3 regions of the Clostridium sediminicola genome follow, and region 3 is predicted to be linked to each of the others. Evidence: riboswitches for the same ligand, from Rfam matches in the RefSeq annotation. Region 3 holds a riboswitch; each other region holds the start of a gene.
The links. Region 3 has a riboswitch for cobalamin ahead of ACQ3F0_RS12575 (heavy-metal-associated domain-containing protein). Riboswitches for the same ligand answer to the same signal wherever they lie in the genome.

Region 1: linked by a shared signal. The riboswitch ahead of ACQ3F0_RS25810 (cobyric acid synthase) and the one ahead of ACQ3F0_RS12575 (heavy-metal-associated domain-containing protein) in region 3 are both predicted to bind cobalamin.
Region 2: linked by a shared signal. The riboswitch ahead of ACQ3F0_RS16140 (hypothetical protein) and the one ahead of ACQ3F0_RS12575 (heavy-metal-associated domain-containing protein) in region 3 are both predicted to bind cobalamin.

What each region holds. Positions count from the first base shown of each region.
Region 1 covers NZ_BAABMF010000037.1:5,845-17,239, forward strand. Annotated here, with positions in the region: gene ACQ3F0_RS25780 (PTS sugar transporter subunit IIA) at 1-260, shown strand, start outside; gene ulaA (PTS ascorbate transporter subunit IIC) at 329-1,591, shown strand; gene ACQ3F0_RS25790 (transketolase) at 1,650-2,486, shown strand; gene ACQ3F0_RS25795 (transketolase family protein) at 2,479-3,414, shown strand; gene ACQ3F0_RS25800 (DUF2238 domain-containing protein) at 3,636-4,319, shown strand; gene cobS (adenosylcobinamide-GDP ribazoletransferase) at 4,333-5,085, shown strand; cobalamin riboswitch at 5,173-5,346, shown strand; gene ACQ3F0_RS25810 (cobyric acid synthase) at 5,459-6,970, shown strand; gene cbiB (adenosylcobinamide-phosphate synthase CbiB) at 7,015-7,956, shown strand; gene ACQ3F0_RS25820 (pyridoxal phosphate-dependent aminotransferase) at 7,972-9,021, shown strand; gene ACQ3F0_RS25825 (cob(I)yrinic acid a,c-diamide adenosyltransferase) at 9,295-9,822, shown strand; gene ACQ3F0_RS25830 (class IV adenylate cyclase) at 10,016-10,546, opposite strand; gene ACQ3F0_RS25835 (DUF6106 family protein) at 10,789-11,286, shown strand; gene ACQ3F0_RS25840 (nucleoid-associated protein) at 11,383-11,395, shown strand, end outside.
Region 2 covers NZ_BAABMF010000010.1:91,343-98,753, reverse strand. Annotated here, with positions in the region: gene ACQ3F0_RS16150 (ATP-binding cassette domain-containing protein) at 1-209, opposite strand, end outside; partial or broken gene ACQ3F0_RS16145 (iron chelate uptake ABC transporter family permease subunit) at 400-1,263, opposite strand; gene ACQ3F0_RS16140 (hypothetical protein) at 1,275-1,535, opposite strand; cobalamin riboswitch at 1,641-1,812, opposite strand; gene ACQ3F0_RS16135 (PspC-like choline-binding domain-containing protein) at 2,193-3,383, opposite strand; partial or broken gene ACQ3F0_RS16130 (helix-turn-helix domain-containing protein) at 3,922-4,175, shown strand; gene ACQ3F0_RS16125 (ABC transporter ATP-binding protein) at 4,899-5,699, opposite strand; gene ACQ3F0_RS16120 (ABC transporter permease) at 5,686-6,603, opposite strand; gene ACQ3F0_RS16115 (ABC transporter substrate binding protein) at 6,622-7,411, opposite strand, start outside.
Region 3 covers NZ_BAABMF010000006.1:178,497-189,891, reverse strand. Annotated here, with positions in the region: gene ACQ3F0_RS12595 (cysteine desulfurase family protein) at 1-911, shown strand, start outside; gene mnmA (tRNA 2-thiouridine(34) synthase MnmA) at 924-1,991, shown strand; gene ACQ3F0_RS12585 (hypothetical protein) at 2,080-2,799, opposite strand; gene ACQ3F0_RS12580 (phosphoglycerate dehydrogenase) at 3,068-4,039, shown strand; cobalamin riboswitch at 4,094-4,277, shown strand; gene ACQ3F0_RS12575 (heavy-metal-associated domain-containing protein) at 4,683-4,889, shown strand; gene ACQ3F0_RS12570 (PTS mannitol transporter subunit IIBC) at 5,209-6,606, shown strand; gene ACQ3F0_RS12565 (BglG family transcription antiterminator) at 6,818-8,956, shown strand; gene ACQ3F0_RS12560 (PTS mannitol transporter subunit IICBA) at 8,976-10,868, shown strand; gene pfkB (1-phosphofructokinase) at 10,892-11,395, shown strand, end outside.

The sequences.
Region 1 (11,395 bases), on a different contig from region 3:
GGCCAGAGAAAGGGGTGAAAAAATTAGCAATGTCGATGATTACGCTAAAAACACCAATAAAATTCGGAAATGAATTAAATGATCCAGTTAAGCTTGTGGTTACTCTTGCAGCATCTGATAATGATACCCATTTACAAGCTTTGATAGATTTGATGGATCTATTTACTGATATAAAAGATATGAATGTCATTTTTAGTTCTGACAATAAAAAAGAAGTCATAGAAATTATTAAAAGGCATTCAAATATTAATAGTGCATAATTACAAATCAAACAACTAGATTTTTTGATTTGAAAAATATATTTTATTATATTAAAGGAGGTTTGTTAATGCTTAAACTTATACTTGATATCCTGAGTGTTCCCGCAATTTTAGTTGGTCTTATTGCAATGATAGGTTTAATAGCGCAGAAAAAAAGTACTGCTGAGACAATGAAAGGTACAATTAAGACTATTCTTGGTTTCTTGGTTTTAGGTGGTGGAGCTGGAATAGCAGTTGCAGCTTTAACTCATTTCGGGGTTATGTTTGAACATGGGTTTAATGTACAAGGAGTTGTACCTCACAATGAAGCAATTGTTGCATTAGCTTTGGAGACATATGGTACCCCTACAGCATTGATTATGGCTTTTGGTATGGTTGCAAATATTTTAATAGCTAGGTTTACGAAGTTGAAATATATCTTTTTAACAGGTCATCATACTCTTTATATGGCTTGTATGATAGCAGCAATATTAGTTTCTGGTGGAGTTAAAGGTGTACCTTTAATAATTATAGGTTCAATATTATTAGGTTTTACAATGGCAATATTCCCAGCTATTGCTCAACCAACTATGAGAAAAATTACTGGTACTGATGAAGTGGCTTTTGGGCATTTTGGAACTATTGGATATGTTTTATCTGCTTGGGTTGGAAAGTTAGTTGGTAAAGGTTCTGCTTCTACTGAAGAAATTAATTTTCCTAAAGGATTAGGGTTTTTAAGAGACAGTTCTGTTGCTGTAAGTATAACTATGGGTATTTTATATATAATTGTTGCTATTGCAGCTGGGCCAACATTTGTTGAATCTGAACTTAGTGGTGGTCAAAATTTCATTGTATTCTCAATTATTCAAGCTATTACATTTGCCGGTGGAGTTTATGTAATACTTGCTGGTGTTAGATTGATATTAGGTGAAATAGTACCTGCATTCACAGGAATAGCAATGAAAATAGTACCAAATGCAAAACCTGCATTAGATTGTCCAGTTGTATATCCATTTGCTCCTAATGCAGTCCTTATAGGTTTCTTGGCTAGTTTTCTAGGTGGTATTGTTGGTATGTTTATATTAATTGGACTAAATGCAACAATTATTTTACCTGGTGTTGTCCCTCATTTCTTCTGTGGTGCTACTGCTGGAGTATTTGGTAATGCTACTGGTGGTAAGAGAGGTGCTTTCTTTGGAGCCTTTGCACAAGGTTTACTTATAACATTCCTACCAGTATTATTGATGCCTGTACTTGGTAACTTAGGATTTGCTAATACTACTTTTAGTGATGCTGATTTTGGAGTAGTTGGTATTATCTTAGGTAATATTTTAAGATTGTTTGTACATTAACATTCAAATAGGGCAGAACATCTGTCCTATTTTTTATTTATGAGGAGGCTTAAATTATATGAATAATGATAAACTTTTAAGATTAAAGAGAATAGGTATTGATGTTAGAAGAGATTGCATTAGGGTACAGAAAAAGGTGAAATCAGGACACTTGGGAGGTGCTTTTTCAGCTCTTGAAATGATGATTTATTTATATTATGAAAAGATGAATATTGACCCTGCTAATCCATTAAAAGAGGATAGAGATATTTTTATTTTAAGTAAGGGCCATGCATCCATAGGATATTATAGTATTTTAGCTAGGAGAGGTTACTTCCCTTTAGAAGAATTGATGACCTATAGAAAAATAAACTCGCGATTGCAAGGACATAGCCATATAGATGATGTACCAGGTGTAGAATGCAGTTCTGGTTCTTTGGGACAAGGGATATCTTTTGGATTAGGATTAGCATTAGGATATACAAAGCAGAATATGAAAAATAAAGTTTATGTCATGATCGGTGATGGGGAATTGGAAGAAGGCCAAAATTGGGAAGCAATATTACTTCAGAAACATTTAAATTTAAATAATCTAATAATAATTGTTGATAAGAATAATCTTCAGTTAGATGATAACTGTATGAATGTTTTGAGTTTAGATAGATTAGAAGATAAATTTAACAGTTTTGGTTACAATGTTATTACTATTGATGGAAACGACTTTTATGATATTGATGAAGGATTTCAAAAATTTGATAAAGATAAACCTAATGTAATTATTTCAAATACAGTAAAAGGTAAAGGGATTTCATTTATGGAAAATAAAGTAGAATGGCATGCGAAAAAAGTTAATGAAGAAGAGTATATTTCTGCGCTAAAAGAGCTTGATAAACAGGAGGTGGAGCTAAATGGATAAAATCATGGCCCCAAGAGATATGTATGGAGAAACACTATTGGAATTAGGTGAGAAAAATTCAAAAATATTTGTATTAAATGCTGATGTTGCAGCTGCTACTAAAGTAGGATTATTTGGAGATAAATTTAAGGATAGGTATTTGAATGTTGGTATTTGTGAACAAAATATGGTTGGTGTTGCAGCTGGGCTTGCAAGAAGTGGATATATTCCAATAATGAGTACTTTTGCTTGTTTTGCTCCAGGAAGATGTTATGACCAAATAAGACAATCAGTTTCATATTCCAATTTAAATGTTAAAGTGATTTCTACTCATCCAGGCTTAGCTATTGGTATGGATGGAGCTATTCATCAAAGTTTAGATGATATAGCGTTAATGCGTGAATTACCTAATTTTATAGTTTTAACTCCTTCTGATGAGATAGAAACAAGAAAAGCAATAATAGCTGCCATTGAACATAAAGGGCCAGTATATGTAAGAGTTGGTAGGAAAGAGTGTAAGAAACTATTTGATGAAAAGAAAGTATATTTTATTGGTAAGTCTTATAAAATAGTAGAGGGTAAGGATATATCAATTTTAGCTCATGGTTCTATGGTGCAATTTGCTTATGATGCTTCAATAATATTAAAAGAACTTGGTATTAGTACAAGAGTAATAAATATTTCTAGTATAAAGCCCATTGATGTAGATGCAATTATTAGCTGTGCAGAAGAAACAGCAGGAATAATAACTGCAGAAGATCATTTTAAATATGGAGGATTATATAGTGCAGTTTGTGAAGTTGTATCAGAGAAGCACCCATGTATAGTAAAATCAATAGCTGTTAATGATACTTTTGGAGAGTCTGGGATGCCAGATAAATTATATGAGAAATATGGTCTTACAGTAGAGAATATTGTGAAAACAGCCAAAGAAATTATGAGGATATAATAATAAACAGTTAATAACCAATATTAAGCAAAGGGAGAATGTTTAGAAAATCCCTTTGTTTTTTATGAAATTTTAATTGACGATATTGTTTTCTAATAGTTACTAGTGTATTATTGGTATTAATAATACACTAGTAACTATATTTTATCATAAATTAAAATGTTTGATTTTATAGGTAAAAATATATATATTTCGCATATTAATAAACTAAGGATAAGGAGGTGTGTGAAATTAGACAGCGTATAAAGAATACAAGGTTTGAGATTTTTTTTGCAAACTTTTTTAGGATTTTATTAGCATTATCGATAGTTATAAGTTTTTTAAGAAAAGACTATCTTGACTTTTTTATAGCAGTATTTACTTTATTTTTAACTTTCTTACCATTTATTATTGCAAAGAGGAATCATATAAAATTACCTTCCAGTCATCAAGTAATTATTTTAGCATTTATATTTGCGGCTCAATATTTAGGGGAGTTAAACTCTTATTATTTGAAATATTGGTGGTGGGATGTTATGCTTCATACTATGTCAGGGGTAATCCTAGGTTTTGTTGGAGTTTTGTTGGTATATATTTTAAATAAAGAAGATAAGGTAGATGTATATTTAAGTCCTTTTTTTGTTGCAGTTTTTGCTTTTACATTTGCAGTAGCTACTGGTGCCTTATGGGAAATATTTGAATTTATAATGGATTCTGTATTTGCTTTGAATATGCAAAAATCAGGTCTAGTAGATACTATGTGGGATTTGATAGTTGATTCATTAGGTGCTTTTGTTGCTGCATTTTATGGGTATTTATATGAAAAACACGAGAGTTCTGAAACTGTTAACAAATTATTTTCTAATTTTTTGAGTATTAATAAGGAAATATTTGAAGAGGAAGATAAAATAGATAAAAGTGTTTAAGGAGACGATAGTAATGAAACAATTTTTGAATAATTTTCTTTTATTCATTCAATTTTTCACAAGAATACCAATAAATAAAAATTTGCAATGTGAAAAGGAGAACTTTAGGAAAGGTGCTATATTTTTTCCTATAATAGGATTGATAATAGGAGGAATTCAGTTTATTTTTGCAAAATTATTATTTGACTATTTATCATTTAATGTTTTAGCAGTATTGGTAATAATGATTCCTGTTATAGTCACAGGTGCTTTACATTTAGATGGATTAGGAGATTTATGTGATGGATTTTATGCATTCAAAGGTGGTAAAGATAAGATTATTGAAATAATGAAAGATAGTACTATAGGAACTTTTGCTTGTGCAGCAATTATTTTTGATATTTTATTAAGATATACAACTATGGAAAATTTGCTTCAGTATAGAAATTTATGTTTTATTATTGTAGTGCCAGTTATATCACGATTTACAATTGTATTAATTGCTTATTTAGGAAAGAATGCAAAAGAAAATGGAACAGGGAATATTTTTATAGGAAATATAAATCTACCGATTCTTTTAACCTCATTAATAATAACAGTAGTAATTAGTAGTTTATTGTTAAATATTATTGTTGCAATTAGCTTAATTTTGATAAGTGCATTAGTAACATTTGTATTTAATAAATATTGTGAGTACAAAATTGGAGGGTTAACTGGAGACCTTTTAGGTGCAAACAATGAAATAATTGAGATTTTTGTTTTGATAATAGGGGTAGCAGTTTTATAATGCTAAAAATATTACCAAAAGAACTGTATATGTCAAAAAATAATTCCTTGATAAATTAAATTAGTTATAATAAACTATACTTACATGTGAATAAGAAAAAATTTTGGTGCCAATTAGTTGGTGAAAAGGGAATGTGGTGAAATACCACAGCAGCCCCCGCTACTGTAATGATGGACAAATCTTTGTAACCACTGTGAAAACAGGAAGGTAAGATAAGGTAGAAATCAGAGCCAGGAGACCTGCCAAGAGTTTTTTGGAATAACTTTCGGAGGGAAGGTTGATTCTCTGTTTAATTGGAGATTTTTACAAACACACTCTGGAAGTGTGTTGTTTTATTTTTTGGAATTATAATAATAGTTTTGGGAGGAGTAATATGTCAAAAATAATGATTCAAGGAACAGGATCTACAGTTGGGAAAAGCATACTTACTGCGGCGCTTTGCAGAATATTTAAACAAGATGGATATTCGGTAGTTCCATTTAAAGCTCAGAATATGTCTTTAAATTCTTATATAACACTTGACGGAAAAGAGATGGGAAGAGCACAGGTTTTACAAGCGTATGCTGCTGGCCATGAACCACAAGCATATATGAATCCAATTTTGTTAAAACCAACGGGAGATAAGAATTCTCAGGTAATTGTAAATGGAAAAGTATACGGAAACTATACTGCTGTTGAATATCATAACCTTAAACCAATATTTAAAGATATGCTTAAAGAACAATTCGAAGAGCTAGAAAAGGAATTTGACATTGTTGTAATTGAGGGTGCTGGAAGTCCGGCAGAAATTAATTTAAGAGACAATGATATTGTAAATATGGGATTTGCAGAATTAGTAGATGCTCCTGTTTTATTAGTTGGAGACATAGATAAGGGTGGAGTTTTTGCATCTCTTGCGGGGACAATGATATTGCTTAATGAAGATGAAAAAGCTAGAGTTAAAGGAACTATTATCAATAAGTTTAGAGGAGATGTGGAAATACTAAAACCAGGACTTGATATGATATATGATGTAATAAAAGTTCCTTGCGTTGGAGTAGTACCATATTTTAATTTACAATTAGAAGATGAAGATGGTGCAGTAACATTTAATAAAGAACAAAATGCACCAATTGATATAGCAGTTATTAAGCTACCGCATATATCAAATTTCACTGACGTTGATTCGTTAAATATTGAAGAAGATGTAAGTGTTAGATATATTACAAGAGTAGATGAATTTAAGAACCCTGATGTTTTAATCATTCCGGGAAGTAAAAATACCATAGAAGATTTATTAAGTATTAGAAATGCTGGGATTGAAGATAAGATTATTGAATACAGCAAGCGTGGAAAAATTATAGGAATTTGCGGTGGATATCAGATGTTAGGAAACATTATAAAAGATCCTATGCATACTGAAACAAAATTAGATGAAATAGAGGGATTGAAATTACTGGATATTAGTACTGTTATGCAAGAAGAAAAAGTTATGACAAGAACGGAAGCGGTTTTCTCAAATAATTTTAATAAAGCATTAAATATTGAGAATGATGAAAAGAGAGTATATGGATATGAAATTCATATGGGAGATACTTACTATGGTGAAAATACTATGCACTTATTTAATATTGAAGAAAAAAACTGTGAAAAAGTAAATATTAAAGATGGTGCAATAAATGAAAAAGGAAATATAATGGGTACTTATATTCATGGAGTATTTGATAGTTCTGCGTTTAGAGAAACATTTTTGAATAATATTAGAGTTGAGAAAGGATTAGAGCCAAGGAAATCTATAACTTATGAGAGTATTAGGGAAAGAGAAATAGATAAGCTGGCAGACTTAGTAAGAGAAAGTCTTGATATGGAGAAAATTTACGAAATGGTTTTGAAAAAACAAAGATAAACATTAAGTTTACCTGTTGTTTATCTACATAATAGGAGAGTAATATGATAGATTTAACTATTGCTATAATACTTGATTGGTTAATTGGTGACCCTAGATGGTTTCCTCATCCAATTATTTATATTGGTAGATTTATAGGGTATTTAGAAAAAAGAACGAGGAAATTAGCAAAAAACAATAAAGAATTAAAAACTTTAGGATTAGCTATTGTAATAACGGTTGCAGGTATAAGCTTTGCTATTCCATTTCTTATACTAAATTTATTAAAATTTAATAGTGTTTTATTTCATATAGTAAATATAATGATTTTGTGGACAACAATTGCTGCAAAATGTTTGCATCAAGAAGCAGGAAAGGTATCCTATGCTCTTAATGATAACGATTTAGAAGATGCAAGATTGAAATTATCATATATTGTTGGTCGGGATACTAAAGAACTTACGGAAAATGAAATTATAAGAGCGGATGTAGAAACAGTTGCAGAAAATACAGCTGATGGGATAATTGCACCGTTATTTTATGCAATTATAGGAGGTGCCCCACTAGCTATGTTATATAAAGCTATAAATACAATGGATTCTATGTTAGGTTATAAAAATGAAAAGTTTAAGGATATAGGTTTTTTTCCCGCTAAAATAGATGATGTATTTAACTTTATACCAGCAAGAATTACAGGTATATTAATAAGTTTATCAGCGCCTGTAGTTAAAGGAAATATAATTGAAAGTATGAAAATAATGATACGAGATAGAAAAAATCATAAAAGTCCCAATTGTGCTTATCCAGAAGGAGCTGCTGCGGGAGCAATAAGAATTCAACTAGGTGGAATAAATACATATTTTGGTGAAAAAGTTTATAAGCCAACTATAGGGGATGAGTTCAATTCATTAAATGCTAAGCATATAATGGAAACTATTAAACTTATGTACTGTTCGGAAATATTATTTATTGGTTTTGCTTTTTTGTTTAGAGCAATGTTGAAATAAAAGGGTGGTTAGAAGATGCATGGTGGAGATATTTATACACATGGTATATTAAAGGGAAAGAATTTAATTGATTTTAGTTCTAATATTAATCCATTAGGAGTTCCAAAAAGTTTTACTAGGAACATTGATGAAGCTTTAAGTAACTTAAATAAATATCCTGATATTCATTATAGAAAGACAATTGAATATTTAAAAGAATATACAGGTAAGGATAAAGTTCATTTTTTACTTGGCAATGGAGCTGCGGAATTGCTTGATTTATCTATAGCATTATTCAAAAAAGTAGTATTAGTTGTTCCTTCCTTTATAGAATATGAAGAAAGTGCTGTTAAATGGGGTAGTGAAGTTAACTATAGTTATTTGAATGATGATTTTACAATAAATTATGAAGATATTTTAGAAAAATTAGAAAGTAATGATGCGCTTATTATTGCTAATCCTAATAATCCAAATGGAGGCTGTATTGAATCGGAAAAACTACAGCCCATAATGGAATACTGTGAAAGACATAACAAAAAAATTATTATTGATGAAGCATTTATTGAATTCGCAGGAATTAATGAATTCTCGTTGGAAGATGAATTGGATAAATTCAACTGTTTAATTATCATAAGAGCATTGACGAAATTTTTTGCTTTACCAGGAATAAGGTTTGGCTATGCTATGACAAAAGATAAACTTTTATATGAAAAAATCCAAAATAAACAGTTACCATGGAATATAAATTGTTTTGCAGAAAGTGCAGTAAAACATGTTTTGTTTGATGAAGAGTATATACAAAAGTCAAACTCATGGTTAAAAGAAGAAAAAGAATATTTTTTATGTAAATTGAGAAAGTTAAATGTGTTTGAAAATGTTTATGATACAAATGGAAATTATATTCTTTGTAAATTAAATAATTTAGATTGTAATGAACTTTACAATAGACTTTCTGAAAAAGATATTTTAATTAGAAGATGTGATGATTATATTGGTCTAAGTAATAAATATATCCGAATAGCTATAAAGGATAGGAAATTAAATGATATATTGTTAAGAAGTCTTAAAGAGATTGATACTGAATAAGTATAAATTGCGAACAAGTTCGCAATTTATAGTGACAAGTTACAAGTGATAAGTGACAAGTTGTGGATACCTTCCGTAAACGAAAGCTTTTAATTAAACAAAATATAAAAAGAATCCTTTTGCGATAGCAAAAGTACATTATCCCATCATCGAAGATGATAAAGGCTTAGTTAAAGATTTTCTGCAAGAAAATCAACCTTAACTTATCACTTGTCACTGTTTTAGTTCGTCTTTTATTTCAATTATGATGTAATAAATAGGGGGGTGTTTTAATTGAGTACAAACAAAGATAAGGGCTATGTTCAAATATATACAGGAAATGGAAAAGGAAAGACAACGTGCTCGCTAGGGCTTTCATTAAGAGCAGTTTGTGCAGGAAAAAAAGTTTATTTTGGTCAATTCGTTAAAGGTATGGATTATAGCGAATTAAAGTCTCCGGATATACTTCCAAATTTTAAAATGAAGCAATATGGAAGAGATGGATTTATATTTAATAATCCTACAGATGAGGATATGGAATTAGCTAAGGAGGCTTTAAAGGAACTTAAAGAAATTTTATCATCTGGAGAATATGATGTTGTTGTGATGGATGAAATAAACATTGCTATTTACTATAAACTATTTTCAGTAGAAGAAGTTATAGATATGTTAGATAAAAAAGCTGAACATGTGGAAGTTATTATGACGGGAAGATATGCTAATGAAAAGCTTATTGAAAGAGCAGATTTAGTTACTGAAATGAAAGAAATAAAGCATTACTACAAAAAAGGAATACAGGCAAGAGTTGGGATAGAAAAATAAGATAGAAAAAGGCATATATATCTAGAAAGTCGCTACACTTCGCTAAGAAATTCTAATTTATTATCTTAAAGGAGCAGGTTTTTGTTCAACTAAAAATCTCTTCCGGAAAATAAATAAGAATTTCTAAAGCTTGTTACGATGACTTTTACGATATATATGCTTTTTCAGATTACTGAAGGATGGAATTTTAAAATTAAAGTTCTGCTTTTAGTTCATAAATTGTTTTAGATGTTGTATCATCCATTGAATATCCTAAAAGTTCTATTACTTCTTGAGCTTCTTCTTCATCTTTACTTTCAATTTCAATATATGGATATGGATAAAAGTTTATATCATTAATATCAATTTCTATAAGTGTGTTTTTATATTGATAACTTTCTCTATATTTACTGATTGATTCATACATCTCTAAGCCTAAGGATTGAAATATTTTTTCGCCTTCATCGGCACTATCAATTAGAATTTCATGCTCTTCCATTATTTTATATTTTTCTTGGCTAAGTAATTTTTTTGTTGTCATATAATATAAGCTTCTATTTTGAAGTAAATCTTCTATTATTCTTATTCTTGCATACCCTTTATTTGAAAATAATTTTTTGTTAGGAAAATCAAAAATTTTATTGATTTGATTTTCGGATTTTACTTTTTCAGCTTTTATTTCTTGCATTTTCTTTCTGATTAAGTCAGGATTTATATTAATAATACGAGTTTCTAGTTCTTTCATATGTAAAAACCTCCCTTTAAAAGATATCAAGTACAAATATTTTTGTGAATTGTTACAGTAATACAGCAAAAAATTTCAATGAAATTATATTTGTGATATAATTATAATAAAAGTTAGTTCAACTCAATTTATACAATTGGTAAATTAATGAGAATACTTTTTACTAGTTGAAAAATTTTGTTGAAGTTCTTTATCTTTAATTTTATTAGTTAATTGAATATAATGCAACAGGGGGAATAGCGATGGATCAATTTTATGAGCAATTATTAGTTACTAAAAAGACTACTTTATATAAAGTGGCTAATGTAATGATGTATGTATTTGCTGTGTTTGGAGTTATCATTTTTTCTGCTAATGTAATAATTGGTATACTCTTAATAGGATTAGCAGGTGCAATATTTTTTTTGAAAAAGAAGTTATACGTAGAATATGAATATGACTTCACAAATGGTGAAATTGATATTGATCAAATTCTTGAAATGAAAAAGAGAGTAAGGGTATTAACCTTTAAAATAAAGGATGTTGAACTTTTGGCAAATGAAACTAGTTTCTATGCTAAAGATTTTTCAAATAAACCATCAAAGGTAATGACATTTTTACCAAGTTCTTATGAAGGTAAGATATATGTTGCCATGCTTACTGGAGGAAATGAGAGAGTAATGATTAGATTTGCTCCAAATGAAAAATTTTTAAATTTATGTTTTAAATTAAATCCAAGAGCTGTAAAAAAAGATAGTTAATGTTCAAATCCAATTACATGTAATTGGATTTCTTTACGCAATTATCGAAATGAAAAATAACAACGAAAACTTAAGATATGAATAGGAGTGGTGAATATGGAATATATTA
Region 2 (7,411 bases), on a different contig from region 3:
TGTTCCCTTAGAGAAAAAATTCCTACATCTTTTAAAGTTTGATATACAATTTCCTTATCCTCTTTATTTTTAAGTTGAAATCTATCTTGACAAGGAATTCTTCCCATCATTGCAATTTCTTCTACTGTAAAATCAAATGGAATGTTGCTTGACTCGGTCATTACACCAATCATCTTTGAAGCGTCTTTAATAGATACATCACTTAACAAATCATTACCCAGATATATTCTACTAACACTAGGCTTGATAACCCTATATATTGTCTATAGTAGTGTAGATTTTCCAGAGCCATTGGGACCAATTATCCCACAAATTCATTATTATCTATACTTGCTGAAACATCATTTAAAATCTCTTTTTCATCATATTTAAAATGTATATTTTCTAATTTTATTTTCATCAGTTTTCTCCAAAACCATATGTCTTTTTAGAAATCATATAAATAAAAAATGGGCCTCCAAGTAAAGAGGTAACAATTCCAATCGGCAGTTCCTCAACTCCCATTGCTGTTCCAGCAATATCATCTCACCAAATTAAAAATTCAGCACCAATAATCGCAGAACATAATAAAACCCTTTTATTATCTGATCCGACAATAATTCTAACAACATGCGGAACTACCAGACCTACAAAACCAATAGTTCCAGTAACAGAAACAAGAATACCTGTTATTAAAGACGTGATTACCAAATATTTTTTTCTAACTTCTTTAACATTAACGCCTAAATTTAATGCATTTTCCTCTCCTAGCAATAAAGCATTAAGAATATTACTTTCAAATATAAAATATAGCATACCTATCAATACAACTATGGTTGGCAAAATAAAATTATTCCAAGAGGCAGTTGCAATACTTCCCATAGCCAAAATGACGCAGTACGTATCCCCGCTGAATTTTTCGCCATAAAGATAACAAAGTTTGTACACGCAGCCGCCACCATTTTTATCTTCAACAGGAGTACTACCATAATCTAAGAAAATAATATAATCTGGGTTTGCATCTATTAATACTTCTGCAAAAACACGTCCCCATGCTTTATTAAGTATTTTTTCACAAACGTTAACGCCGCCTACTAACTTTATTACTTCATTAGCCATGATTGTACCAGAAGTGAAAATTAAGTTTTCATCATTAATACTGTCACATACAAATAGTTTAACTTTATCTTCTTGCTTAATATCTTTTTCTTTATCCTTAACAGCAGCAATTTTATCTTGCATTTCTTTCACTAGAGATTCTTCTTTGTCTGTTACATGGAATATAACACCAAGATTTAATATATCATCATAAACTTGGTCGATTTTTTCATAATCATGTAATGTTCCCTCTGAACAGTTATGTTTGTACTTAATACTTTTTCTGGTACATAATCCATTTCAAAGATTCTTGTACCATTTTTAATAGTAACAACTTCTTTTGACTCACTAGCTTCAGTTTGTTGCTCTGAACTAGTTGCTTTTTCATTTGTTCCTCTACATGCTACCAAAGATACCATAAGTATCATAGCAATAAGTGTTGATAATAACTTTTTCATTTTTTTCTCTCCTCGTCAACAGAAACAGTCCACAAGCGCAAAAAAAGCTATAGGAGTCCCATAGCTTTTAAATATCTACACGAACTATATTCCCCATTGAAATATTAGTTAATTCTTTTTATGGCAGGTCTCCTGACTCGAAATCAACTTCACAATCGTCTTCCCAATATAAATATCAGTGACATTTGATTGCTCATCCTTCTTACAGTAGCAAGGGCTGTTACGGATTTACACCGTATTCCCTATTAAGAATAAATTCACCATTTGAATATAATAACACTAAGTGAAATTTATGTAAAGTTATCCATGTAAACAAGCAGGATAAACGCGTGAAAAGTTATAACTGCATAAGTAAAACTACGATTTATTAAATTCAAATAATTTTACTTATGCAGTTGATTGGATTTCAACATATCGCAAATCTTTTTAATTTTCAACTTATCTTTTTTCCTATATCTAAAAGTTTTAATATTTACAATGTCCATTTACAGAAAACAAGTTCGTCGGCAAAGCCTCCTTACAAAAGCACTGGCAGGCTGTGCTCTTAGTGAGGAGGCTTTGCCGACGAACTTGCTTCATACATGTTCAAATACAAAACTACCATGATTATCCTTAAACTAATTCACTAAAAAAATTTATTACTAATTGAAATAACGACTAATGTAGATCACCGAACTCATCAAAAAAGTACCACTTTCCATCTATTTGTTTATAATATGTTACTAGTTCACCGTTAGGTAATGAATAGTTCCATGCATCTCCATCCCAAACCCAACCATTTTTATTTAGCACACCATCAGAATTAAAGAAATAAAAAGTATCATCTAGCTTCCATTTACCACACAATAATGTAAAGTCATATATAGCATAATCATTACCTGATTTATTTATCCATCCTGATTTTATTAATTTTCCTTCTGAGTTTGCATAACCCCATTGTCCATTAGATAATTTTGCCCAACAATCATGAAGTAAAGCTCCACTAGAATCAGCTGCATACATACACCCTTTAGCATTAAATTCATGTGTAGCTAATTTTCCTTCATAACTAAAGCAGTACCATTTGTTATTATGTTCAAACCATCCTGTTTTTAAGCTTCCATCAGGTTGTATATAAAACCACTCACCATTATATTCATACCATTCCCCTTGAGCTAAAGCCCCTGATTCTGTAGATAGGTAGTATTTATTACCATCAGTAAAGTTTCCTGTAAGCATATTACAAGCCTTATCAAAATAGTACCAATTACCATTTAGATTTTGCCATCCTTGCACTAAAACTCCCTCAGAATTTGCATATTTCCAACTTCCGTTATCTTCAATCCATTTATTAGGCAATAATTTATCCTGTTTATCTGTTTCTTGATATGTATCATCTTCTTTGTATGCCTTTAATCCAAAACTATCTTGATAGTAAGTTTTACCATCATATTCAAACCAACCATTAACCATAACCCCATCATCATTAAAATAATAGTTTTTACCACTAATCTCCATAAACCCTTTTAACATTCCATCTTCCAAAGTGAAATAATAAGTATTTTCAACATTTGTTTCATCCGTAATTTCTACCCACCCTAATTCTAGTTCGCCACCATAAGGACTACAATAATATTTTTTCCCTTGATAATCTAACCATCCTACAAAGTTTTTACCGTTGGCATCTTTGTAGTACCAATTATTATTCCATTTTACAAATCCATAATCCGCAGCCACTATCTCAGTTGAAATAGTTTCTGCTATTTTTGAGCCAGTATTATTAAGTTCTCCAGAGCTTGTACTAGCATAAACTAACTGAGATGATAACAATAAAGCTCCCATAACAATAGGTATAATCTTTTTTATCATAATTGACCTTTCCTCCTCTAATATCAATGTATCAACTTATATTTTCAACTAATTATAATTATAAATTATATCATACATTTTTAGAAATTAATAGCATTAATACCGTATTAAGTATGCTAATCTGATTTTATAATAAATGCTATAATTTAAAAAATAAACTAAAAAAAACAATAAGTATAATCTATCATGCTCACATTTTAAATAATTATATCTACATATTAAAAATATTTTTCTTCTTTTTCTCTCAATTTCGTATTCATTAGTAATAAATCAAAATCTTACAAGTCACCTATACTACTTTCATAGAATACATAATGTATCGAACTCACTCCTTCAGCTACATCTCAGACACGATATTTTACTGTTAAATCGTGACTTTAGAAGATTGTGAACTGCCCCTAATTTGTTTTAGTATATTGCAAACTCCTGTAAGTATCCATATATGCCGACAACATCATGGTTTTAATTCCAAAAAAAGGATTTTCATTGTTTTCTATAGCAAAGATATAGAATCTAAAATCCGCCACCAAAAATAAATTATAATTATTTTTTATCGAAATATGAATTGTTGCGTAGCAAGCACAATGATAAGGATTTTGCAATATAACATATACTTTTAGCTGCATTCAACTTTAAAAATCGTAAAAAAGGTGTAAGACAAATTAAAATGACATTGGAATACCAATATGGAATTGTATATAATCTAAAACGTATTCGTAGAATTATGGAAAATATAATATTGTTTGTCCTCATAGAAAAGCAAATCCATATAAAATAATGATAAAGTTAACCTGATAACATAAAGTGAATCACTGTAGGAATCGCAATAAATGTTGGCATAGTAATAATGGCAAACCTTGGTTATTCATGACTGATAAAAATAGTCTAATAAACCTAAGGACGATTGACATTAAGCGTCACCCAAATCTACAGATATCAAAAAATCCGTTCATTGATAAGAGATACTTCATTAAAAGAAGGATTCGACTAAAATCTCATGCTGCCGCCAGAAATGGTTAAGAAATGCTTGAACCGTATGAGCGGGAAACTCTTACGTCCGGTTCTTAGATGAGGGAAAGGGAGTAATCCCTTTTTCTTAATCGATTACACAAGTCTCTAGTTTCAAAAGTTAGTAAAAGATTGTGGTCTTGATCAGTCTATGTATAGGAGAGGTAACTATTAGGACAACGCTCCTCAAGAATCGTTCTTCGGGCATTTAAAATCTCCATTTAATGTGATGAATTTACACTTTGGGTTTAATAGTCATAATTCACCTGATTTTAAGTAAACAAGTTCGTCGGTTGCCCTCCTCACTATGAGTACCGGTGCTTTTTTGTGAGTAAGATCTGCTGACGAACTTGCTTTCTGTGACTACCTTGATTTGGTTATTACCCCACACTCTATTGAATTCTGTACTCTACGCAGAACTCAGGAAAAGATATGTTTACAACCTCTGTTTACAATCTCTGAGAATCCTAGCAAAACCTTTAAGCTTATTCATTGCTCTGGTTACTTTTAATCTTCTTTTAATAACATTCTATCATTATTTAATCTAGTTCCACTTTTTTTACTAAATTGTTCTATTAAAGAATCTACTGTCATGTTTTCTCTTTCTTTTCCTTTAATATCTAAAATAATTCTACCTTCATTCATCATTATAGTTCTTGTGCCATATTCTAAAGCATGATTCATATTGTGTGTTATCATCATTGTACAAATATTATGTTCCTTTACTATTGTTTTAGTAAGAGATAAAACTTTTGCTGCTATAGATGGGTCTAAAGCTGCTGTATGTTCATCTAAGTGTAGTAGTTTTGGTTTTACAATTGTAGCCATCAAAAGAGTAAGTGCTTGTCTTTGACCTCCAGATAAAAGACCAACTTTATTTTTCATTCTATCTTCAAGTCCTAAGCCAAGTAGTGCTACCTGTTCTCTTAAAAAATTTCTATCAGACTTATGGATGCCTTTTCTCAGCCCTCTTCTTCTTCCTTTAGATAAAGCAATAGATAAATTTTCTTCTATTGTCATATCAAAAGCTGTTCCTCTTAGAGGGTCTTGAAATACTCTTCCAATTTCTTTTGATATTTTATACTCAGGCATATATGTAATATTTTTAGAATCCAGAAAAATATTCCCTTTATCTACATTGTGAACACCTGAAATACAATTAAGCAAAGTAGATTTACCTGCTCCATTTCCACCTATTATAGTCAAAAATTCTCCTTCTTCTAAAGAAAAACTAATGTTATCAAGCGCTAATTTTTCATTGATAGTACCTATACCAAAGGTCTTACTTATAGAATTAACTTTCAACATCTGTCATTCCCCCTTTAGCATTTGCTTTTCTTATTTTATAAAAGTAAAACTTTTTATTTATTACTGGCATAGATAAGGCCAACATAACAATAATAGCTGAAATTAATTTTAAATCAGTTGCTGGCATACCTAGTTCAAGTACAAATGATATTACAATTCTATATACAATAGCTCCTAATATTACTGCAATCAATCTTCTTAATAACGACTTTGTTCCAAAAACAACCTCTCCAATAATAACTGATGCTAGCCCAATAACTACCATTCCTACTCCCATGCTAATATCTGCAAAAAGCTGATTTTGAGCAATTAAAGCCCCTGTTAATGCAACTAAGCCATTTGAAAGTGCTAATCCAATTAATATAGTAAAGTCTGTATTTGCTCCATAGGCCTTCACCATATCTGGATTATCACCTGTAGCTCTTAAAACAAATCCAAACTCTGTTCCTAAGAAAAAATATAGCATTAGCAAAATACAAATTAAAATAATAGTAGAAATAATTAATACTCTGTATTGGCCAAATACTGTATCTTTCAAAATTGAAAATATTGTTTCTTGATATAACAGATTAATATTAGCCTTATTACCCATCACTCTTAAATTTATCGAATAAAGCGCTAGCATCATTAAAATACCCGCTAGTAGAGGTTGAATTTTAAGTTTAGTGTTAAGTAAAGCAGTAAAACTCCCTGCTATTGAACCTACTAAAAAAGCTACTAAAAGTGCTAAATAGGGATGTCCTGCAACAGTTAACATTGCAGAAACAGAAGCTCCTAAAGTAAAGCTACTATCTACTGTTAAATCTGGTATATTTAAAGTTCTAAATGAAAGAAAAACTCCAAGTGCCATAATGGCATATATAATCCCTAATTCTACTGCTCCCTGCATAGATGAAAATAACATTATAAGTTCCCCTTTTTCTTATTCAAATATTTCTGCTGCTTCTTCTAAAACATCACTAGGTATTTCTATTCCTAGCTCATTGGCTGTTTTTTGATTTAAATAAATATCCATATCAGTCATAGTCTTTACTGGTATATCGCCAGGATTTTTTCCATTTAATATTTGAACTGCCATATCTGCTGTTTCTTTACCTAGAATAGAATAATTAATTCCATAAGTAGCTAATCCACCATCTTTAACCATAGAATCTGCTCCTACATAAAAAGGTACTTGAGCTTTATTAGAAATTTGAGAAACTACTGGTAACGCTGTTGCTATAGTATTGTCAATTGGTGAAAAAAGAGCATCTACTTTTCCAACTAAAGATTGAGTAACTTGCTGAACTTCTGATGAATTTGTAACAGTAGCTTCGATTACTTCCATTCCATTTGCTGCAGCATATTCTTTTAAATTATTAACAACAGAGATAGAATTTGTTTCACTTGAATTGTAAAGAGCACCAACAGTTTTGATATCTGGAGTTATTCTTTTTGCAAGTTCCATAATTTTCTCTGCTGATACAGCATCTGATGTTCCTGTAACATTTTTTCCTGGTTTATTCATATCTAAAACAAGGCCAGCACCTAAAGGATCTGTACATGCAGAAAATATAACTGGAATCTCATCTGTTGCTCCTACTACCGATTGAGCTGAAGGAGTTGCAATTGCTACTATTAAATCATATTTTTTGTTTACAAATTTATTAGAAATAGTTTTTAAGTTTGTTTGATCTCCTTGAGCGTTTTGATAATCAATAGTTACATTTTCT
Region 3 (11,395 bases):
AAGGAATAGCTCTTGCAAATAGAGAAAAGGGTAAGCATATAATAACCACAGAGATTGAGCATGCAGCGATACTTAACTCATGTAAATATCTGCAATCCTTAGGGTTTAGAGTGACATATTTACCAGTTGATAAAAATGGCTTCATAAATTTAGATCAACTGAGAAAGAATATAGATAAGGAAACTATTTTAGTATCAATTATGTGGGGAAATAATGAAATTGGGACTGTTCAAAATATAAAAGATATAGGAGAAATTTGTAAACAAAGTAACGTATATTTTCATACTGATGCAGTTCAGGCATTAGGTCAAATTCCGATAGATGTTAAAGAAATGAATATTGATTTATTATCAATGTCAGCTCATAAAATATATGGACCAAAGGGAATAGGAGCACTTTATATTAAAAAAGGTGTTAAAATACATAATCTTATTCATGGTGGAGAACAGGAAAGAGGAAGAAGATCTGGAACTGAAAATGTACCTGGTATAGTTGGTTTCGGAAAAGCGGCTGAATTGACTTATGAAAATTCAAAGGATGAAAAGAATAAGCTTATATGCTTTAGAGATAAAATTATAAAAGAACTATTAAAGATTGATAAAACTAAAATAAATGGTGCTACTGGAGAAGATAGATTACCTAATAATATCAATGTTTGTTTTGAAGGGGTAGAATCAGAAGAATTACTTATAGTTTTAGATACCGTGGGTATTTTTGCGTCAGCTGGAAGTGCTTGTTCGGCAGGGGCTATAGAAGAATCACATGTCTTAAAAGCTATTGGATTATCAGTTGATGAAGCAAAAAATTCTATAAGATTTACAATAGGGTATACTATAAATAATGATATAATAGAAGAGTTCATAGGTAAAATAAAAATGGCTGTAAATAACATAAGACAAGTTGATTTATAGGATGGTGTAGAGATGAAAAAGAAAGTTGTTATTGGAATGAGCGGAGGAGTTGATAGCTCAGTTGCTGCATATCTTTTGAAACAGCAAGGATATGAAGTAATAGGTGTTACAATGCAAATTTGGCAAGAAGACGATGAGCATGCTGAAAGAGAAGGTGGTTGCTGTTCTTTAAGTGCTGTAGATGATGCAAGAAGAGTAGCTGATAAATTAGATATACCTTTTTATGTAATGAATTTTAGAAAAGAATTCCAAAACAAGGTGATTGATTATTTTGTTGATGAATATTTAATTGGTAGAACTCCAAATCCCTGTATTGCTTGTAATAGGTATATAAAATTTGATTCTTTTTTGAAAAAAGCAAAAGCAATTGGCGCTGATTATGTTGCAACAGGACATTATGCAAAGATTACTAAAGAGGGCGATAGATATCTTTTAAAAAGTGCTATAGACGATAAAAAAGATCAAACATATGCATTATACAATTTGGATCAATCAATGCTTGAGCATACACTTATGCCTTGTGGAGAGTTTACGAAACCTAAAATAAGAGAAATTGCAAAAGAAATAGGCCTGGATGTTCATAATAAGAGAGACAGCCAGGAAATATGTTTTGTATATGACAATAATCATGGTAAATTTATAGAAACACAAGTACCAGGAAAAGTTAAGACTGGGAATTTTGTTGATGAAGAAGGCAACGTATTAGGGAAACATAAAGGGATTGTACATTACACAATTGGTCAAAGAAAAGGGCTTGGTTTAGCTCTAGGAAAACCTGTGTATGTTGTAGATATTAATGAAAAAACAAATGAAGTTGTAATTGGTAGTGAGGAAGGTATCTTTAGAAATAAACTAATAGCATCAGATTTGAACTTTATTCCTTTTGAGAAACTAGAAGAGCCAATGGAAATACAAGCAAAGATAAGATATAGTGCACCAAAGGCAAATGCAACTATAATTCCACTTGGAGAAGATAGAGTTAAGGTTGTTTTTGAAGATAAACAAAGAGCTATTACCAAAGGGCAAGCGGTTGTATTTTATCAAGATGACTTAGTTGTTGGTGGTGGAACTATAGAATAAAGATAAAGCCTTGACAAATTGCAAGGCTTTATCTTTATCAATATTTCCTTTAAAAGATATTTACTAAAAAATTAATTACATAGCTTTCTTATCTAAATATTGTTTCAGCTAAATTTGGACAATGTGAGGTTTCTTCCTTGAGTTGTTTTCCATTCAAAGTAAATCTAACGCCATCAATCCAATACCCTTTATATTGTTTTTGAAGTATATTTTCTATAAGGGTATATTCAGTGATTTGTCCTCCCACTGAACCTTGCATTTTTTGATACCAGTAGCTTTTATCTCCTCCTAGATTGATAACAGCTATCTTTTTATTATTTACTGTTTCTATAGTTTTTAACTCCAACGATTTTCCATCAAAATACTTAGTTGATATAGTGCTAAGTATCTTTCTTATATTATCAGCAACCCCTAAACCAACTGTTTTAATCTCTCCTCCACTTATAACTTTATAATCAATATTTTTAGTTGTTATCTTAAATATTCTCACAGTTTTATCTGGTTCAGCAGTATTACTATCGGTTTTATTTTCCGATTTTGATTTATCGGTAGGTGCTGATTCTGAGTTTGATTTTTCCTCAGAATCTGGTTTATCAATATTACTATCTGCTTTATTTTCTGATTCTACTTTACCTGTAGGTGTTGCTTCTAAATCTGATTTATCCGCATAATCACTCTTGTCTTCAGATACATTAATATCATTAGTAGTTTGATTTTGTTCTGTTATATTGTTATTTTTATCTCCTGTACATCCAACAAAAGATATAGTAATAATTATAGTTAATGCAGTTAAAAAAATTCTCTTCATATTCTTCTCCTTATTATTAAATTTTTACTATTTTCCATAATAAGTATATTATACACATATATTGAAATCATATCCATATGTCTCCTTGTTATATGAGTAAAGTTTACATTTTATTAATGACCTTAATAATTTTATACTCTAGATATTGTTCTAGAAGATTTATTGTGTTTATGAGATATATGGTATTATTGATGTATAAATCTATTATTGAGCTGAGATATCTGTATAATTAATAGTGGTTTAACTTAAAAAAAAAGGGGGATTATCTATGATAAAAGCACTATTCACATATGATTACGGCACTGAAAAAATGAAAAAGATTGAAGAATTAGGATATGAAATAGTAATGGGTAAAGAAAATAATCACGCTTTTAATAATTCTAAAGATTATGTTACTTATAATGATGAATTAAAAGATGTAGAGATGTTAAGCTGTTATAATCCATTTACTACATTAGATATTGGAAAAATGACAAAACTAAAATGGATACAATTATCCAGTATAGGAGTAGATCAAGTTCCAAAAGATATTGTAAATAGGAATAATATTATAGTTACTAATAATAGAGGTGGTTATAGTATACCTATAGCTGAATGGATAGTTATGAGCATACTTCAAATGATGAAGAATACCAATAAGTTCTATAAAAAACAACAAAATAAGATATGGAAAATGGATGGTTCTGTACTTGAACTATATGGGAAAACAGTAGGTTTTGTGGGGACAGGGACTATTGCAATAGAAGCAGCTAAAAGACTTTCAAGTTTTGGTGTTAAAATTTTAGGAGTTAATACAAAGGGAAGAGATATACAATATTTTGATAAGTGTTATTCTAGAGCACAAACTGATGATATGTTATCTCGATGTGATGTTGTAGTAGGCATGGTTCCAGGTACAAAAGCTACATATCATTTATTTAATGAAGATAGATTTAAGGCCATGAAAGATGGAGTATTGTTTGTAAATTCTGCTAGAGGAAGTATTGTTGATGAAAATGAGTTAATAAAGAATTTAAAAAATGGTAAAGTAAGGGCAGCAGCTCTTGATGTATTTGAACAGGAACCACTTTCTTTAGATAATCCATTATGGGAAATGGAAAATGTTATAGTAAGTCCTCATAATTCTTGGATTTCTGAAATGAGAAATGAAAGAAGATTTAATTTAATATATAATAATATGAGAAGTTATATTAGAGGCGAAGAACTTAGTAATATAGTGAATCTAGGAAAAGGATATTAAATATAAAAAACATTTGACAATGTGGATCTAATAATATATACTGAGATAGTAAAATTAAATAGTTAATTTTTGGGTGCTTCAATTTTTTTGAAGATAATAGGGAAAAAGGTTAAAATCCTTTACAGCCCCCGCTACTGTAAGTAGGTATGAAATCTTATAAGACACTGATATAAATCGGGAAGTCAGGAGAGTAAGTTGATCTACAAGTCAGGAGACCTGCCTAAAAAATTTGGCAACTGCTTCGGTGGGAAGTATGAGGTTATATTTGTGCATTTTGGTCAGCTTTTAGATTTTATACTAATATGATGACATTGTATATAATATAAAATGATTACTAAACCTACACAGTTGTTGTAGGTTTTTTATTATGCTAAATATTATATTAAGTTAATGTTTGTAATATTTTTATAGGTTTATTTTAAAATTACAAAAAAAATGCAAAAAATCAAAAAACATAGTAAGAAAATATAAATATATTTAGTTATAATTAAAATATAAAAAATTGTTTCAATTAAATTAATTTCGCAAGACATTTCTTCCAAATAAATAATACCAAAAAATATAGGCCCTAAAAATTTTAGGGGCTATATTTTTTTTGTTTTTTTCCAATAATAAAAATATATATTAATATAAGGAGGTAAACATGGAAAAAATTCATTATGAAGTATCAGGATTGATTAATGCAGATAGAAAGACGAAAGTAAAAAAAACATTAGATAATGTAAAGGGAGTTAAAGAAGTTGAAGTTAATCTTGCCAAGGGAACTGTAGATGTTAGTTTCAATTCACCAGCAACTGAAGAGAAGATTGAGCAAAGTATAGAGAAGCAAGGATGCGTAATTATAAATTGAGAAGAAATCTTTTAACTTCATGAAAGATAAAAGGTAAATAAAAAATTTTACATTGAAAAGGAAGCTTTTTAGAAATGATAAGAGCTTCCTTTTAAATTTTTTGCAAGACAAAGTTTATGTAATCGCTTTAATTCCAATACACTTTAGTTTTGTCACTATTTTATACTGACAATTAGAGCCTTTCTTTTCCTTGTATAGCTAGATTTAACGGAATATAATCAAATTGTAATCAGCTGATACATTTAAAAGAAAATTCTGAAAAATGAAATTATACTAAAATATTATTCATAAAAATCAGGAATTTATAGGGGGAGATTGTATGGCTAACACAGCTACAAATTTGCAAACAAGAACAACACGAGATAATGTACAAGTATTTGGTCGTTTTTTAAGTGGCATGGTGATGCCTAATATTGGGGCATTTATCGCATGGGGATTAATTACAGCTTTATTTATTCCAACAGGTTGGTTACCTAATGAAAGTTTGAGTAGTTTAGTAGGGCCAATGATTAATTACTTATTACCATTACTAATAGGTTATACAGGCGGTAAAATGGTTGGTGGAACTAGAGGTGGTGTTGTTGGGTCAGTTGCAACTATGGGAGTAGTTGTTGGAGTAGACATACCAATGTTTATTGGTGCGATGATAATGGGTCCACTAGGTGGATATGCAATAAAGAAATTTGATGATGTAGTAGAAGGAAAAATACCAACAGGTTTTGAAATGTTAGTTAATAACTTTTCCTCAGGAATTATATCTATGTTATTAGCAATGTTAGCTTTCTTAGGAATTGGACCTATAGTATTAAATCTTACTATAGCTTTAGGCAATGCAGTAGAAGCAATGGTAACTGCAAATTTATTACCAATAGCTTCAGTATTTATAGAACCAGCAAAAATATTATTCTTAAATAATGCGATTAATCATGGTGTTTTATCACCACTTGGAATAGCGCAAGCACAAGAATTAGGTAAATCAGTATTTTTCTTATTAGAAGCAAATCCAGGACCTGGGCTAGGTATTTTATGTGCATATTATGTATTTGGAAAAGGAATGGCTAAGAATTCTGCACCAGGAGCGATTATAATTCATTTTTTAGGAGGAATACACGAAATTTACTTTCCATATGTACTTATGAATCCAATATTAATATTAGCTGTTATAGCAGGGGGAGCAAGTGGAGTGCTAACATTTACAATACTTGGAGCAGGATTAGTAGCAGCTGCATCACCAGGAAGTATATTTGCAGTAATGGCGATGACACCAAAAGGTGGATTATTACCAGTATTAGCAGGTGTAGTAGTAGCAGCAGTTGTATCATTTTTAGTAGCAGGATTTTTTATTAAAAGAGCTAAATCAAATGATGAAGAATTAGAAGATGCAAAATCAAAAATGGTTGATTTAAAAGGAAAAAAATCTTCAGTTGTTAAAGTTGGAAGTAAAGTAAAATTAATTGTTGTAGCTTGTGATGCGGGAATGGGATCAAGTGCAATGGGAGCTTCAACTCTTAGAAAAAAAGTTCAGAAGTCTGGTCTTGATATTAAAGTAATCAATACATCTATAGATCAAATTCCACAAGAGGCTGATATTGTAATTACTCAACAAAGTTTGTCTTCAAGGGCTAAAAATGCAGCTCCTTTAGCTCAGCATATATCAATAGATAATTTTATGGGAACACCAGTTTATGATGAAGTTATTAAAAACTTAAGCAAATAAAAGTGTTAATAAGAGTGTGAATATATACAAAAGAGGGTAGCGCATAACATTCGTTACTCTTTTTTATTCAATAAGTATATTGAATTATGTCACTATTTATTCGTGACAAATAGCATTATCTTTGAGTTGTTTTAAAGGTTTTAGGGAACTATAATTAAAGTGAAAAGAGAAGTATTTTAAATATGTCACCAATACCTGCAGGAGGTGAAATATGACAAATATAAAGATTAGCTCAAGAGTAAAAAGAATTATTGAGATTTTATGTGATACTGATGGACCTATAACAGTAAAAGAAATAAGTAATAAATTATCAGTAAGTTCAAGAACTATTTTAAGAGAAATGTCAGAAGTAGAAAAATGGATTATTTCAAAAGGACTCATGTTAGATAAGAAACCAAGAGTTGGAGTAATTTTGAAAGGAACTATTGATGAAAAAGTTGAATTAAAAGCAAAATTAAATAATGAAGATATTGACAAGCTGTTTTCACCAAAAGAAAGACAATCTTTGATATTAAGTGAATTGTTGCAAAGCAATGAACCTATCAAGTTGTATTATTTCACAACAATATTCAAAGTCTCAGAAGGAACTGTAAGTCATGATTTAGACAAGGTAGAGAAGAAGTTAAAAGCTTATAATTTAAGATTGATAAGAAAGCCTGGTCTAGGAATTTATATAAATGGTAGTGAAAGTGAATTTAGAAAAGCAATGATAAACCTCTTATATGAATACTTAGATAAAAAACAAATACTTAAAATAATGAATCAAAGCTTGTCATTAAAAAATTCTAAAGAAAACAACAGTGTCTATAATCAAACTAGAAATAGATTATTGAATTTAATTGATAGAGAAACTATTTTGAAATTAGAAGATATTGTAGCCCAAGCAGAAAATGATATTGAGTATAAGTTTGCAGATAGCTCATATGTTGGACTACTTGTACATCTAGCTTTAGCAATAAAAAGAATAAAAAATAATGAAAATATAACAATGCAAAAAGAAGTGTTGTATGATCTTAAACTGAGTGAAGAGTTTGAAATAGCAGCAAAAATTGTTGAGAAAATTTCAAATGAATTTGGAATAAATATTCCTGAAGAAGAGATAGGATATGTAACAATGCATTTGAAGGGATCAAAAATAAGAAATGTTGCCCAAAGAAAAGATGATTTCACAATAGGTAATTTTGAATTGATAAAGATTGCGAACAAGATTATTAAGATAGCGGAAAAAGAATCTGGTTATTCTATAAAAAACGATAAAAATTTGTTGGTGGGTTTGGTATCACACCTACAACCAGCTATAACTAGATTAAATATGAATATGGATATTAGGAATCCTTTATTGGATAATATCAAAAATAAATATTTGGAATATTTTGAAATCAGTAAAAAAAGTGTTGCTTTTTTAGAAGATAAGTTTAATAAAAAAATTCCTGAATCTGAAATTGGTTTTATAACAATGCATTTAGGTGCAGCTATTGAAAAATCAAAAAATATAAACGAAAGAATATATAGAGTAATTGTTACTTGTACTAGTGGTATAGGGTCATCTAAAATGTTAGCAACTAGATTAGAAAAAGAGTACAAGAATTTAAAAATTGTAGATGTTATTTCTACAATAGAAATTGATGAACATTGGATAGAAGAAAATGGAATAGATTTTATTATTTCTACAGTAGAGATACAAGAGAGATTTATTCCTGTAATAACAGTTACACCATTATTAATAGATTCAGATATAGAGAAGATAAATACCTTTATTTCTCAGATAGATAAAATAAATTACAGAAATTTAGATGAAGAGAATAAGGTGAAGAATAACAAAAATGAAAGTGGTGTTGATAGAATAAACTTAAGAGAAAAAGCAATTTCTTTGATGGAGTATAGCAAAGCTATTGTAGATTTGATAGATAGTTATTTCTTCAAGGAATACGACAAAGTAGAGGATATCGAATCTTTAATTGAGAGAATTTGCTTATTTATTTCAGTAAATGAGAAAAGACGAATTATTATAAAAAAAGATCTTTTGAAAAGAGAAAAATCAGGCAGTACTGTGGTTAAAGGAAAAGGAATAATATTGATTCATGCTAGAACATTAGGTGTTGAGACATTGAAATTGGGAGTAGTAAGGTTGTCAAATCCAATAAATAAATTAAATGAAGATATTTATTTAGGTTTAATAATGTTAGCTCCAAAGGATGCAAATAAAAAAGAACTAGAAGTAATAAGTGAGATAAGTAAAAGCCTTGTAACCGTAGAAAGTTTCTCGCATGTTTTATTGAAAGAAAAAGAAAAAGAAATTTTAAATCAGATAGAAATTATACTTAGTAAGTTATTGAAGGGTAGAACTTAGACAAACAGGAGGAGTATTTATGGGTGAAGCTGTTGCAAAGAAAAGTAATAGAGAAAGAGTGCAGGTATTTGGTCGTTTTTTAAGTGGTATGGTAATGCCAAACATAGGAGCATTTATTGCATGGGGGTTAATAACAGCATTATTTATTCCAACAGGTTGGTTACCTAATGAAAGCTTAAGTAGTTTAGTAAGTCCAATGATTCTTTATTTATTACCATTACTTATAGGTTATACAGGTGGTAAAATTCTTGGAGGAACTAGAGGTGGAGTTGTTGGATCAGTTGCAACAATGGGAGTAGTTGTTGGAGTAGACATACCAATGTTTATTGGTGCAATGATTATGGGACCTTTAGGAGGTTATGTAATAAAGAAATTTGATGCTGGAGTAGAAGGAAAAATCCCAACAGGCTTTGAAATGTTAGTAAATAATTTCTCATCAGGAATAATAGGTATGGGACTTGCATTATTAGCATTCAAAGGAATAGGTCCAGTAGTATTGAGTCTTACAAATGGTTTAGGAAATGCAGTAGAAGCAATGGTAACTGCCAATTTACTACCATTAGCATCAATATTTATAGAACCAGCAAAAATATTATTTTTAAATAATGCAATAAATCATGGTGTTTTATCACCACTTGGAATAGCACAAGCACAAGAAGTAGGTAAATCAGTATTTTTCTTATTAGAAGCAAATCCAGGACCAGGGCTAGGTATTTTATGTGCATACTATGTATTTGGAAAAGGAATGGCTAAGAACTCTGCACCAGGAGCAATCATAATTCATTTCTTAGGTGGGATACATGAAATTTACTTCCCATACGTACTTATGAATCCAATATTAATACTAGCTGTTATAGCAGGGGGAGCAAGTGGAGTACTAACATTCACAATACTTGGAGCAGGATTAGTAGCAGCTGCATCACCAGGAAGTATATTTGCAGTAATGGCAATGACACCAAAAGGTGGGTTATTACCGGTATTAGCAGGTGTAGTAGTAGCAGCAGTTGTATCATTTTTAGTAGCAGGATTCTTCATTAAGAGAGCTAAATCAAACGATGAAGAATTAGAAGATGCAAAATCTAAAATGGTTGATTTAAAAGGAAAAGAATCATCTGTAATAAAAGTATCTAAAAATATAAATAAAGTAGTATTCGCATGTGATGCAGGTATGGGATCAAGTGCAATGGGGGCTTCAAAACTTAGAAGTAAGTTCAAAAAAGCTGGAATAGATGTAACTGTTATAAATAGTGCTATAAATGAGATTCCGGATGATGCTGATTTAGTTATTAGCCATGAAAAATTAACATCTAGAGCAAGAACAAATGCACCTGCGGCTGAACACGTATCAATTAAAGATTTTTTAAATACACCTGCTTATGATGAAATAGTAAGAAATTTTAAAGGTTCAAAAGCAGATAGTAGTCCTAATGAGAATATAGAAATACAAGAGAATATAGACAATACAAAAATAGTAGAAACTGAACAAACAATTTTAAGAAAAGAGAACATTAAATTAAATATGGATACTGTTGATAAAACTGAAGCAATTAAAATGGCTGGAAGATTATTAGTCAATGGTGGATATGTAGAAGAAGATTATATAGAAGCAATGATTCAAAGAGAAGAAGTAGTTACAACTTATATTGGCAATAATTTAGCGATTCCGCATGGAATAGGAGAAGCAAAAAAGCACATTAAAAAATCAGGTATAGTTGTTCTTCAATATCCTAAAGGAGTTTCTTTTGGAAATGGGAATATTGCAAACTTAGTTATAGGAATAGCGGGAAAAGGTGATGAACACTTAATGATACTATCTAATATTGCATCTGCTTTAGAAAATGAAGAAGATGTACAAAAATTAATTGAAACTGAAGATGTGAATTTAATTTATAAAACATTTGTTGAAATGTAAAAAAATTTTCCGGGGGGCTTAGTATGATAGTTACAGTAACTTTAAATCCAGCGTTAGATAAGACTATGGAAATTGATGACTTTAGTGTAGAGAGAGTAAATAGAGAAAAGAAATCTAGAGTAGATGCAGGTGGTAAGGGAATAAATGTTTCAAAAGTTATTAAGGAATTAGGAGGAGCAAGCATAGCTACAGGATTTTTGGCTGGAAATTCTGGTAATTTTATAAAAGAACAGTTAGATCAATTCGGAATACAGAATGATTTTGTTTTTACAAATGGAGAAACAAGAACTAATTTAAAAGTTGTAGATTTAAAGAATAAGACATATACGGATATAAATGAAAATGGACCAATAATTTCTGAAGAAGATTTGAAAAATGTAGAAAATAAAATGAATAAATATTTAGTAGATGGTTCAGTATTAGTGCTTTCTGGAAGTATTCCTAAGAATCTGAATAAAGACCTTTACTGCAAAATGATAATTTCAGCTAAAGAAATAGGCGCAAAAGTAATTTTAGACGCAGATGGA